DNA from 4 places in the Macrococcus armenti genome. Region 1 is predicted to be linked to each of the others. Evidence: riboswitches for the same ligand, from Rfam matches in the RefSeq annotation. Region 1 holds a riboswitch; each other region holds the start of a gene.

Region 1 (3,217 bases):
CACCGTTTTCAAACTTACCTGTGCCGAGTATAAGTCTTGATTCAAGTTCTAAAGGTCCAATCTTTAACATATTAACCGCCTCCTACAAATTCTAATAGCTCTAATCTCTGTTCTGGTTTAATTTCTGTTTCATGCCATTTATCTTTTTGAATCGGCATATCATCAATTACAACTACTGCGCGCTTTAAATCAATATTTAATGATTCCAGAAAGGGTACAAGCATCGTTGTTTCTGTTTCATAAACTTCATCATTAACAAATAGTTTCACGTGAATCCTCCAATTTAAATTTATTTTGATACTTAATTGCAAGCGGATTATTTTTATCAAACATAAGTTTATGTACGAGTTCGCCAGTTATTTTGGAAAGGAGAATACCATTACGATAATGGCCGGTTGCAACAAACACACCGTCCTGAACTTCATCAATGACGGGGCGGTGTAGCGCACTATCTGGTCGAAATCCGCATCTCGATTCTTTAATTTCACCATTCATCAGTTCAGGTAATAAGTTATAAGTCATTGATTTGAGCCAGGTAAGCCCTTCTTCATGTACGATGTTTTCTTGATTCATCGATGTCGTAGCACCAACAAGATACAAGTCTTCTGCTTTCGGAACAATATAATGTCCGTTTGTCTGGAATAACGTTTCCTTCATGCATAGCGTAGGGTGGTAAATCGTCATGACCTCGCCTTTAACACCGTGCATATGAAAATCGACATTCAAAGATTTGAGTATCGTTCCTGAATACATACCAGCAGCAACAACAAGTCGCCCGCAGTGATATGTACCGCGATTTGTTGTTACGATAAATTCATTCGTATGAAGTGATTCAACATGTATAACACGGTCATCTATAAAAGTAATATCATCATTCAATTGCTTTAATGCTGTGTGATACTTCACTGCATTGACCTGACCATCTGTTGGAATCCACATCGCTAAATCATGATTTCGAATATGGCCATTTGCGAATTTGTGTAAACTATCTTCGTATAATTTCGTTGTAGTAGACTGTGAACTCAGGAAATCATATTGCTGTCTTATATCATTAGCGCCATCATGAGATGCAATCTTTAATAGACCGTTCTGGCAGTAATCTATACCATGACCAAGCCTGAAGAGCTCATCGGCAAAGTCCTTCATCATATACTGACCTTCTATACATAATTGAAACAACGGTGAATCATCATAAAATTCATTTTGAGCGCCAAGCATACCACCAGCTGCATGTGTTGCACGGCATCCATTATAGTCATCAATAATGCCGACTGTTATATCTTCTTTTTTCAAATGATAGCCGATACTCTGACCGATAATGCCACCACCAATTATGAGGACGTCGAATTTCGTAATAACCACTCCTTTATAACATGCTCAAGTACTGCCTTATGCTGAAACAAACGAATACCACTGAAACCACTGAACTTAATGTTAAGATCGTGTATCGTATTTTCATCAATACCACCGATTGCAATGACAGGAATGTCGTAATTCAATACTTCCTGAATTACAGATTCACGCTGAGGTGGTAAACCTTGCTTTGACGTTGTAGGAAAGACGTGACCAAATATACAATAATCAAGTATACCGTTAATACGACGAACACTTTGAATGCTATGTGCACTCATACCGACACTGATTTCAGGATGCTGACGTTTAAATAACAGCGCATCATCAATACGTTCCTTAAAGTGAATACGCTTCAGCTGATGTTTATCCAGCAGATGCGGTGCATTATGCACTATAATCTTAGAAACATCTATCGACTGCTTCAACACATTAATAAATTCATCAATTACATCATCATTCGCATCTAATCGCAATATCACACCATCGATGGATGCCTCAACATCAATAATCGATTGCAACACACTGTGATTTGGGGATACAAACGGTGTCATCATATAAATCATAAGCGCCTCCAAAAAAAGACCACCCGTAAAATAAACTACGGGTGGTCGTCATCAATGATCAAAATAAAATATATAAATAAGTATATAAAAATACATTTAAATATATAACAATATACATAACGATTGCTTCCCTACGTTGGAATTATCCAAATCAGGTTATGAGAGTCAGACGTTGTCTTCTCAGCTATAAGAGCACCCCTAGCAAATATTTAATTATGAATTAAGAATAGCACTGAATGATTGATAATTCAAACTTTGAAATTAAAATGATAAAATAAAGATTGAGGAAGGGGATTTACAAAATGAATGAACAAGAATTGTCGGCTTTGCTTGATGAACATGCTGAGATACATGAACAAATGAATGAACAGCAACAAATTGAAACACAAAAAGAAAATGTAGAAGAGATAAACGAAGAACATATAAATCAGGAAAGAATGCTTAAACTACAAGAAGATCGAATGACATCTGAAGAAATATTAAGGGAGATTGATGAACAGGAATCGCTCGATATGGAGAATGAAATTGCACAGAAAGAAGTGCATATCTTTAAATATGTAATGTATACAATTGAAATATATAAAGATGTATCGCTCACGTTTGATAGATTGAAAAACTTAATGGCGCATGAGTATGCTGAGATGACGGAAGAACATTTGATGCAGTACCTTAAAGATTATGAAACTGCCGGGTATATAAGGTTTAATGAAACAGATGAAGGTGTAACTGTATCGAAAACATTTCTTGGGGAATGTGCATTAGCGTTAGTGAAGAAGTAAGGCGGCTGAATCAGCCGCCTTACTTTTTTTAAGGTGTTGAAGTTGTAACGCTACACGCTTCAATTTTAAAAATTTTATTATAGTAATTATAATTTAAATCTTTATCATGCGTAATTTCAATCACCGTTTCGATATTTGTATGTAGTATATCTCTTATGAAAATTGTATTTTCTGAATCAAGACCAGCAGAGAATTCATCTAATAATACAAATTTAGGATTCCGTACTAAAATTCTCGCTAAAGCGATTCTCATTTTTTGACCACCTGATAAAAACTTTCCATCTGAACCTACAGAATAGCTTAAACCATGTGTTTGAATGAGCGTATCTAATTTGCACATTTCTATAACCTGATTTATATGGTGTTTTTCAAAATCATCTCCTAAAGTTATGTTAAACAATATAGATTCATTAAATATGAAAGGCTCTTGTTCAAAATAGTGTATATCATCTGCTATAGTAGACGTTTGAAACAAATTCGAATCAATATTATTAAATAAAATTTTGCCACGTTCAGGTTTTT
Region 2 (3,217 bases), 400 kb from region 1:
ATTGTTTCGACCTTCATATTTATAATCGTCTCAAGTTCCGGTATGTTAGGTGTAACAACTGTAGCAAGATCCAGCAACTTCGTACGAACGGCATTCTGGCCATGCTCATCAAGTAATAAATCTCCGCTTTTTGCAATCATAACAGGATCTATTACATAAGGAATGTTATGACGTTCAATATATGGTCTTACAACGTCCATTACTTCACTCGTTGCAAGCATGCCCGTTTTTACAGCGTTTGGTACGATGTCAGAATATACACTCTCCAATTGTGCATGAATTACGTCTACCGGTTGATTAAATACTTGCTGAACGCCTAAAGTGTTTTGTGCAACAAGGCTTGTAACGACGCTCATACCATATACACTACGCGATTGAAATACTTTAAGGTCAACTGTTGTTCCTGCACCACCTGTAGGATCTGTACCTGCGATTGATAATGCTGTTCTCATTAATATTCCTCCCAAGTTTCAATATTATATGACATATTAAAAAAGCGTTTTTCATGTATACAACTTTCAACAAAGTTCTTTCTTAATATTTCTAACTCATCATCTGAAGCCGTCTGACTGAACGCATTCACCCATCTATCAAGGTGTCCGATAAGTTCGTCCATATTTACGCAATAAAATTCAACCCATGGCTTAAGCGGATTATTTGTTAAGTCATTTCGCGCTCTTATTTTCAATGCTAATTGCTGATATACATATGGACATGGTGCCATCGCACAAATCGTAAAGCTCGCATCACTGTAACGATATGCATTGTAATACATATGTTTAATATAATGATCACTTGATGGATACCACTCACCTTCCTTAATCAACGATTTATAATCTACACCAGCATAGTTTGCCAACGTATAATGCGCATCAATTTCACCATTCATAACAAAATCAATTTGTTCGAGTAAAAACTTTATTCCTTCTCTATCATTTAATTTAGGAATGAGTAAACTATATATTTTCGCAAATTCATTTAAATATAAACTATCTGCCTTTAAGTAGTGACATACAGCGTCTTTCTTCAAGTCACCTTTAATAATCCCCTGAATAAAAGGATCATTATAAATCGATTCGATAATTGGTTCTACTTCTTTCTTTAACTCTTCTGTAAACATATAATTCCTCCTCAAAATAAAAAACCTATCTCCGTATAGGAAATAGGTTAAATACACATAATGGTACTTAGCACAACTTTCCTACGCCGGCATTATCCGGATCAGGTAAAGGGTTTGACAGACGTCATCTCAGCACGAAGCACCCCTAGTGTGTATCATTTACTTATAGTTTAACTAAGTTAATAAATTAATGCAAAAAAGAGCTTTAAAGTGAATTTCACTTTAAAGCTCTGAATATAAATTATAATCTTGCTCCACATGCTGGCCATGGTTGTGCACCACGAGAGTTATATAAGATTTGAGCACGTTTTGTTTGCTCTGCTGCAGATGCTTGGTGTGGATATCCTGAACCACCAACACTTTGCCATGTTTGTAAATCAAATTGGTACATACCGTAGAAGCCATTGCCTGTATTGATAGAAGCATTTCCACCTGATTCACATTGTGCTAATGCTGACCAGTTTAAACCATTGTTAACGCGAGGCGCTGGTGCAGCCTGAGTTTTTGTATATGTGACTTGTTGCTTAGGTGCACTATATACTGTTTGTTGAACAGGTGCTTGATAAGTTGATTGTGCTACTTGATTTTTAACTGGCGCTTCGTATGTCGTTTTTGAAACTGCTGGTTGAACAGGCGCTTTGTATGTTGATTGTGCTACTGGATTTACTGGTGCTTGTTGAACATTGTTTGAAACAGGCGTTCCAACTGAACCATTAATCTTTAATGTGTCTCCAGCAATGATTAAATCTGATTGTAAACCATTCCATGCTTTAAGCTGTGCTACTGTTACACTATATTGAGATGCAATTTTACCTAATGTATCTCCAGGCACGATAACGTATGTTGCATCACTATTGTTTGATGATTTGTTTGTATCATTTGTTTCATTAATATTTAATACTTGATCAGCAATGATTAAATCTGACTTTAAGTTGTTTTCAAGCTTTAACGCTTGAACTGAAGTATTAAATTCGTTAGAGATTTTCCATAATGAATCTCCACTTTTTACTTTATATTGAGCTGCATCAGCTTGAGTCGCTGCGAATGTTCCACCTACTGCAAATACTGTTGTCACCGCTAATAATTTTTTCATTTTGGAATGTCCTCCTAGAGTTTATATGCGTTTTGAATAACTATACTATATCAAATTAAAATATTTCATAGGTTACAGTTATATAAAGAATTAAGTGTTATGTTACACTCATGTTACAATTCTACAAAATAAAATGATTTCGCAATTACACGAAATCATTTTTTATTATTAGTAAGCTGTTGACCATTGAGATGCGCCAGCTGTTTGGTATAATATTCTAGCGCGTTTCCATTGTTCTTCAACTGAAGCGTTTGCTGGGTTTCCAGTTCCACCTACTGATGCCCATGTTGATGGTGAGAATTGGAATAATCCGTAGTAACCTGCTGGGTTAACAGCACTTGGATTACCGCCTGATTCGCGTTGTGCGATAACACGTAAGTGTGCATCCATCGATGAATTACCAGCTGGTGCTGCTGCTTGTTGTACTGGTGCTTGTTGTACCGGCGCTTGTTGTACCGGCGCTTGTTGATGTGCAGCTGTTTGTTGTACTACTGGTTGAGCAGGTGCTGCTTGCTGTACTTGTTGTACTGGCGCTTGTTGTACTTGTGTATGTTCAGTTGCTTGTTCAGGCGCTTGTACTACTGGTGCTGCTTTAGCTGCTACTGGTTGTACTGAAACTGGTGTTTGTGCTGCTGTTTGAGTAACAACTTGTTTTTCCTCTTTATCAACGATAATCATTTTACCGGCTTTAAGATCTTTATTTGATTTAATTTTATTCCATTTCTTTAAATCTGCTACTTTAGTATCAAATTTCTTAGCGATTTTTTCTAAAGTATCACCATTTTGTACTTCGTATTTCCCTTTAACTAATACTTCTAATTTTTGATTTGGGAAAATAATATCTGAATCTAATTTATTGATCTTTTTAATACGTTCAACTGTTGTATCATATTTATCAGCGATAGACCAAAGTGACTCACCTTGAGATACTTTATGTTCCTTCGCGTCTGCCTGTGCTGTAATTCCTGTAGCTAAAATAGCGATACCTGTAACTGTTGCAAATT
Region 3 (3,217 bases), 210 kb from region 1:
GCATGCCTTTATCTTTACGTAAATCATGTGAAATACGCATTGAGCAGAACTTCGGCCCGCACATACTACAGAAATGTGCTACTTTCGCAGCCTCTGCAGGTAATGTTTCATCGTGGTATTCTTTTGCGCGTTCCGGGTCTAACGATAAATTAAACTGATCTACCCATCTGAATTCAAAGCGTGCTTTACTAATTGCATTGTCACGTTCATCCGCACCTGGCAACCCTTTCGCTAAGTCTGCTGCATGTGCTGCAATCTTATACGTTACAACACCTGTACGGACGTCATCTTTATTTGGTAACCCTAAATGCTCTTTCGGGGTTACATAGCAGAGCATTGCTGTGCCGTATGAACCGATATTAGCAGCACCGATCGCTGATGTTATATGGTCATAAGCTGGTGCAATATCTGTTGTCAGCGGTCCTAATGTATAAAAAGGTGCTTCATTACAGTAGAAGTCTGCAAGTTCCTGATTTTCTTTAATTTTATGAAGTGGTACGTGACCCGGTCCTTCAATCATCACTTGTACGTCATGCTCCCATGCTATCTTAGTCAATTCACCAAGTGTTTTTAACTCAGCAATCTGACTCTCGTCATTGGCATCATATATTGAACCAGGCCTTAGTCCATCACCGAGTGAGATTGCGATGTCATATGTCTTTAAAATTTCGCAAATCTCTTCAAAGTGCGTATATAAGAAACTCTCTTCATGGTGTGCTAAACACCATTGCGCCATAATTGACCCTCCACGTGAGACGATACCTGTCAGACGATTTACAGTCATTGGCACGTATCGTAACAATACGCCTGCATGAATCGTAAAGTAATCGACACCTTGCTCTGCCTGTTCAATTAATGTATCTCTGTATACTTCCCACGTTAAGTCTTCAGCGATACCATCTACTTTTTCCAGCGCCTGATAAATGGGCACTGTTCCGACAGGTACCGGAGAATTACGAATAATGTATTCACGAGTCGCGTGAATATTTTTACCTGTAGATAAATCCATTATCGTATCGGCACCCCAGTGCGTTGCCCATACCATCTTCTCTATCTCATCTTCAATCGATGAACTAACTGCTGAGTTACCGATATTCGCGTTTACTTTCACTTTGAAATTTTTACCGATGATCATCGGCTCAGATTCCGGATGATTAATATTGTTTGGAATAATTGCGCGTCCTCGTGCAATTTCACTGCGCACAAACTCAGGATCTACGTTCTCACGAATTGCAACAAACTTCATTTCTTTCGTAATAATACCTTGCTTTGCATAATGCATCTGAGTGACGTTTTTACTTTGTCGCGCACGTTTCGGTTCATACTTAAATGGCGTTTCTACAAACTTAGTATGATTAATGTCTTTAAAACCATTATCGACTGCTAATACTTTACGTCCTGTATAGCGTTCAACATCTGCCCTGTCATCGATCCATTTCTCGCGAAGCTTAGGAATTCCACGTTCCACATCAATTTCATATGTATCATCGTGATAAACGCCACCTGTATCATATACAACTACCGGTGCATTCTCTGTTGTACCCATTTCAGTTACCGTATCCGTGAGTGATATTTCGCGAAATGGCACTTGAATATCCGCATCATCACCGATACCTGATTTAAAGATTCTCTTACTTGCTGGAAACGACTTCTTCAAATTAACCATAATAAAAACCCCCTAGTTATATTCATTACTAGGAGGTGAAAATTCACGACAAAAAAACATCATTAATATACACGCTCGCTTCCCTACGCTGGTACTAACCAAACAGGTTCAAAGAGTCAAGGATATTCCTTTCTCAGCTCATAAGAGCTCCCCTAGCAATCGTCTTATTCAGTTGTATATATAAACCATACCACTAATTGTTTCTGTTATCAAACACTAATTAAACCATCCACGGATCAGCTTTTCAACATCTCTTGATTCATCAACTAAAGATTTCATTAAATCAATATCGGCTTTATCGCCTAATAAGTTTTCTACAACTTTCGTATCCAATACACGCTTAACTGCATCGGCAATTAATGGTTCTTCTGAATTATGTGTATTAGAATGCGCATCTTGTGCTGCACTTACATCATCTGCAATATGAGACTCAGGTCTCGACGCTGGATTATTAAACGCTTCAATAATTTCCATAATCGCGATACGTAAGTCATTATATTCCTTAATATTCTTCAAATCGCCTAAACGTTCTTTAATATATTCGTTATTTTTGACATATTTAGCCGATTGATAAACACCTACACCAACCACACCTACTACTAAACTTCTTTTAATCCATTTATTCATAGTAATTCCTCCATCAATTGAATTACATCAATTATACGCAATAATTCAGCATTTCACAAAAATATAGATTATTGTAAAATAAGCATCTGATTGAGGGCTCTTAATGCATATGTCGTAGTTTCTTTATCAACTACAATCTGATTGTCAAATCGGTGTTCAACAATGTTATCCAGACACCATACTAAATGTGGTAAATCAATTCGATTCATTGTTAAACATGCACACATAAACGGATTAAGAGAAATTATCTCTTTATCCGGATTATCTTTAATAATACGATTTACAAGGTTCATCTCAGTTCCGATTGCCCATTTCGTCCCTGCTGGTGCTGATGTAATCACTTCTAAAATCTTTCTTGTACTTCCTGAGTCATCGCTTGCCTGTACAACATCAAATGTACATTCTGGATGTACAATAATACGCATACCTGGATGTTGCTGTCTCACATTTTTAATATTCTCGATCGTAAACTTTTCGTGTACTGAGCAATGTCCTTTCCATAACACGATACGAATATCCTGTACTTCTCCTTCAAATTCTAGTGTTTCAGAAATCGGATCATATATCGCCATTGTTTCTAACGGAACACCAAGATCGTAGGCCGTATTTCTACCAAGATGCTGGTCCGGCAAAAATAGGATGACTTTGTTCTGTTCTAGTGCATGTTTTACTACTTTATGCGCATTACCACTCGTCAGACAGCTGCCACCTTTCTTGCCGACAAACGCTTTAATGTGTGCAGTCGAATTAACATACGTCAGCGGTAGACAGTCAATTCCGTATGTGGATTGCAGGAAGTCATCACAACGCTCAACCTGATTAATATTCGCCATATCAGCCATCGAACATCCTGCTCTCATATCCGGTAACAGGACAATCTGCTCATCATTTGTCAGCATATCTGCTGTTTCAGCCATAAAGTGA
Region 4 (3,217 bases), 870 kb from region 1:
TCAAACGATATGCAGTAACAGAAAGCGGTATTTCTCCTCGAACGATTCCTGGAGTTAAAAATGGTATTCACCACGTAACAGGTGTTGAACATAACGAAGAAGGTAAACCGAGCGAATCACCTGTGAATCGTGCTAAGCAAATGGAAAAACGCATGCGCAAACTGGAAAAATTAAAGATAAATGAACCAGTCGTTTATCATAAACATCATGATATATCTGATGTATTAGTTATCGGATATATTTCAACGTACGGTGCAATAGATGAAGCAATCAGCAGAGTGGACGGTAAAGTGAATCAGCTCCATATAAAACAGCTCCATCCATTCCCTGCTGAAGAAGTACAAAATGCAATCGATAATGCGAAGAAAGTTATTGTTGTAGAGCATAACTTTAATGGACAGCTCGGACAAATTATTAAGATGAATACACATCATCAAGGTAAGCTGATTCAAATGAGTAAATATGATGGCACACCATATTTACCACATGAAATTGAAGCGAAAATCAATGCAACTTTAAAGGAGTTAATATAGATGGCAACATTTAAAGATTTCAGAAATAATGTGAAACCGAACTGGTGTCCTGGATGTGGAGACTTCTCAGTACAAGCTGCGATTCAAAAAGCATGTGCAAATATTGGCCTTGAGCCAGAACAACTTGCATTAATTACAGGTATCGGTTGTTCAGGACGTTTATCAGGATATGTGAATTCATACGGCGTCCATTCTATTCATGGACGTGCATTACCAATGGCACAAGGTGTGAAGATGGCAAATCAGGAGTTGACAGTAATCGCTTCTGGTGGTGATGGAGACGGATTTGCGATTGGAATGGGACATACAATTCATGCACTGCGTCGTAATATCGATATCACATACATCGTTATGGACAATCAAATTTATGGCTTAACGAAAGGTCAGACATCACCGAGCTCTGCACATGGGTTCGTAACAAAAACAACGCCTAAAGGGTCAATCGAAAAACACGTTTCACCACTTGAACTTGCATTAGCGAGTGGGGCAACATTTGTTGCGCAAAGTTTCTCAAGTGATATTAAAGATTTAACTGCGATTATCGAAGCGGCAGTCAATCATAAAGGGTTTTCATTCGTAAATGTATTCTCACCATGTGTGACGTACAATAAAGTGAATACGTACGATTGGTTTAAAGAAAACTTAACGAAATTATCAGATATTGATGGATATGATTATAAAAATAAACAACTTGCTATGAATACTGTACATGAGCATAATGGACTTGTAACAGGTATTGTGTATCAGGATACAGAAGCACCGACATACGAGTCACAAATCGAAGGATATAGTGACAACTTAACGAAGGCAGATTTAAACATTAAGCAGGAAGAATTTGATGCATTAATGGCGCAATTTAAATAAAACTTAATAATATAGTATAAATGGTGTACATTCATTAATATAAAACTGTTATACTGAGTTAGAACAAAATAAATTAACTATAAACACTAGGGGAGTTACTCTGAGAATGGATCCGTCCTAAACCCTTATATACCTGATCTGGGTGAAACCAGCGTAGGGAAGTGCCAATCGACACAACCTGCAGTCAGGTTGTGTTTTTTTGGAGGCTAATATGAATCAAAAGTTATTATTAAGTACAAGTTGTGTTATTTTACTGGCAGGTTGTGGCGATAAAGCTGCAGATAAAGGTAAAGACTCAAAAAATGAAAAAGTAACTATCATGCTGGATTGGACGCCGAATACGAATCATACAGGATTATATGTGGCACAGAAGAAAGGTTACTTTAAAAAACAAGGGCTTGACGTTGAAATTAAGACTCCTGGTGAAGTTACGGCAGATCAGTTAATCGCAGCAAACAAGAAGGATGTTCAGTTTGGGATTAGCGCTCAGGAAACTGTAACACAATCACGTTCAGAAGGTATACCCGTTAAATCTATCGGTGCAATAATTCAGCACAATACGAGTGGATTTATGAGCTTAAAAGAGAAAAATATTAAGACACCAAAAGATTATGCAGGTAAAACTTATGGCGGTTGGGGTGCGCCGATTGAAAAACCTATGATAGATGCTGTTATGAAAAAAGACGGTGCTTCTGTAAACGATACGAAAATTATTAATATGGGCAATACAGATTTCTTTACGGCTTCAAAGAAAAATATTGATTTCGCGTGGGTTTATTACGGATGGACTGGTATTGAAGCAAAAACACGTAATATAGATGTAAACATGCAGTATTTAATTGATTATGATAAAAACCTTGATTACTATACGCCAGTTGTAATTGCAAACGAGCAATATTTAAAGTCTAATAAAGAAACTGCTAAGAAATTTATGACTGCACTTAAAGAAGGATATGAATATTCAATTAAACATGATAAAGAAAGTGCAGATATATTAATGGAAGCTGCTCCTGAACTTAAAAAGCAGGAAAAATTAGTCTATGAGTCGCAAAAGTATTTATCGCCTAAATATCAGGATGATGCGAAGTACTGGGGCTATCAGCAAGAACGCATCTGGAAAAATTTCGGTCAATTTATGAAAGATAATAAAGTTATCACGAAAGATTTTGTAGCAAAAGATGCTTTTACAAATGAATTTGTGGAGGAAAAATAATGGCAGATACGATTATGAGTATACAAATTATCCCGAAAACACCAAACGGTGAAGATGTTATTCCATATGTTGATCGAGCAATACAAGTAATAGATGATTCAAACCTTAAATATTATGTAAGTCCACTTGAAACAAGTATAGAAGGGGATATGAGTGAATTGTTATCATTGATTGAAAAGATGAATAAGGCGATGCGAGAAATGGGTTGTGCATCCATTATTTCTCAAGTGAAGTTTTATCATGCTGAACATGTATCAATGGATTCACTTGTTCAGAAATATAGATGATTAAGTATATAAAATTTCTTATATTTTTTATAAGTTTGCTCATAACATGGGAAGTTCTTGTACGTATATTGCATGTTGATGAATATACTTTACCGGCACCTAGTGCAATTTTTATTAGCTTCTTTAATGATTTCAGTACATATCATGTTCATTTATATCCGACGATGCAGCTCGTTATTTTAGGAATGATATGTTCTGTAATATGCGGTGTTTTTGTCGCTGTACTATTACGTTTAGTGCCGGTGTTAAACGATTATATTTACCCACTGCTTATAATGAGTCAGAATGTACCGGTCATTGTTATTGCGCCATTACTTGTC

The links. Region 1 has a riboswitch for thiamine pyrophosphate ahead of LAU42_RS00655 (thiamine phosphate synthase). Riboswitches for the same ligand answer to the same signal wherever they lie in the genome.
Region 2: it holds a riboswitch for thiamine pyrophosphate, as region 1 does, so the genes downstream of both, tenA (thiaminase II) here and LAU42_RS00655 (thiamine phosphate synthase) in region 1, are expected to answer to the same signal.
Region 3: it holds a riboswitch for thiamine pyrophosphate, as region 1 does, so the genes downstream of both, thiC (phosphomethylpyrimidine synthase ThiC) here and LAU42_RS00655 (thiamine phosphate synthase) in region 1, are expected to answer to the same signal.
Region 4: it holds a riboswitch for thiamine pyrophosphate, as region 1 does, so the genes downstream of both, LAU42_RS05130 (ABC transporter substrate-binding protein) here and LAU42_RS00655 (thiamine phosphate synthase) in region 1, are expected to answer to the same signal.

Annotation. Positions count from the first base shown of each region.
Region 1 is NZ_CP083608.1:125,442-128,658, forward strand. Features, by position in the region: gene LAU42_RS00640 (thiazole synthase) at 1-70, opposite strand, end outside; gene thiS (sulfur carrier protein ThiS) at 72-269, opposite strand; gene LAU42_RS00650 (NAD(P)/FAD-dependent oxidoreductase) at 253-1,362, opposite strand; gene LAU42_RS00655 (thiamine phosphate synthase) at 1,332-1,916, opposite strand; TPP riboswitch at 2,028-2,126, opposite strand; gene LAU42_RS00660 (hypothetical protein) at 2,219-2,695, shown strand; gene LAU42_RS00665 (ATP-binding cassette domain-containing protein) at 2,724-3,217, opposite strand, start outside.
Region 2 is NZ_CP083608.1:1,933,845-1,937,061, forward strand. Features, by position in the region: gene thiD (bifunctional hydroxymethylpyrimidine kinase/phosphomethylpyrimidine kinase) at 1-452, opposite strand, end outside; gene tenA (thiaminase II) at 452-1,120, opposite strand; TPP riboswitch at 1,182-1,277, opposite strand; gene LAU42_RS11870 (LysM peptidoglycan-binding domain-containing protein) at 1,362-2,213, opposite strand; gene LAU42_RS11875 (LysM peptidoglycan-binding domain-containing protein) at 2,382-3,217, opposite strand, start outside.
Region 3 is NZ_CP083608.1:331,057-334,273, reverse strand. Features, by position in the region: gene thiC (phosphomethylpyrimidine synthase ThiC) at 1-1,666, opposite strand, end outside; TPP riboswitch at 1,730-1,830, opposite strand; gene LAU42_RS01870 (hypothetical protein) at 1,883-2,293, opposite strand; gene nadA (quinolinate synthase NadA) at 2,362-3,217, opposite strand, start outside.
Region 4 is NZ_CP083608.1:992,212-995,428, forward strand. Features, by position in the region: gene LAU42_RS05120 (2-oxoacid:acceptor oxidoreductase subunit alpha) at 1-533, shown strand, start outside; gene LAU42_RS05125 (2-oxoacid:ferredoxin oxidoreductase subunit beta) at 534-1,397, shown strand; TPP riboswitch at 1,476-1,574, shown strand; gene LAU42_RS05130 (ABC transporter substrate-binding protein) at 1,609-2,610, shown strand; gene LAU42_RS05135 (thiamine-binding protein) at 2,610-2,897, shown strand; gene LAU42_RS05140 (ABC transporter permease) at 2,933-3,217, shown strand, end outside.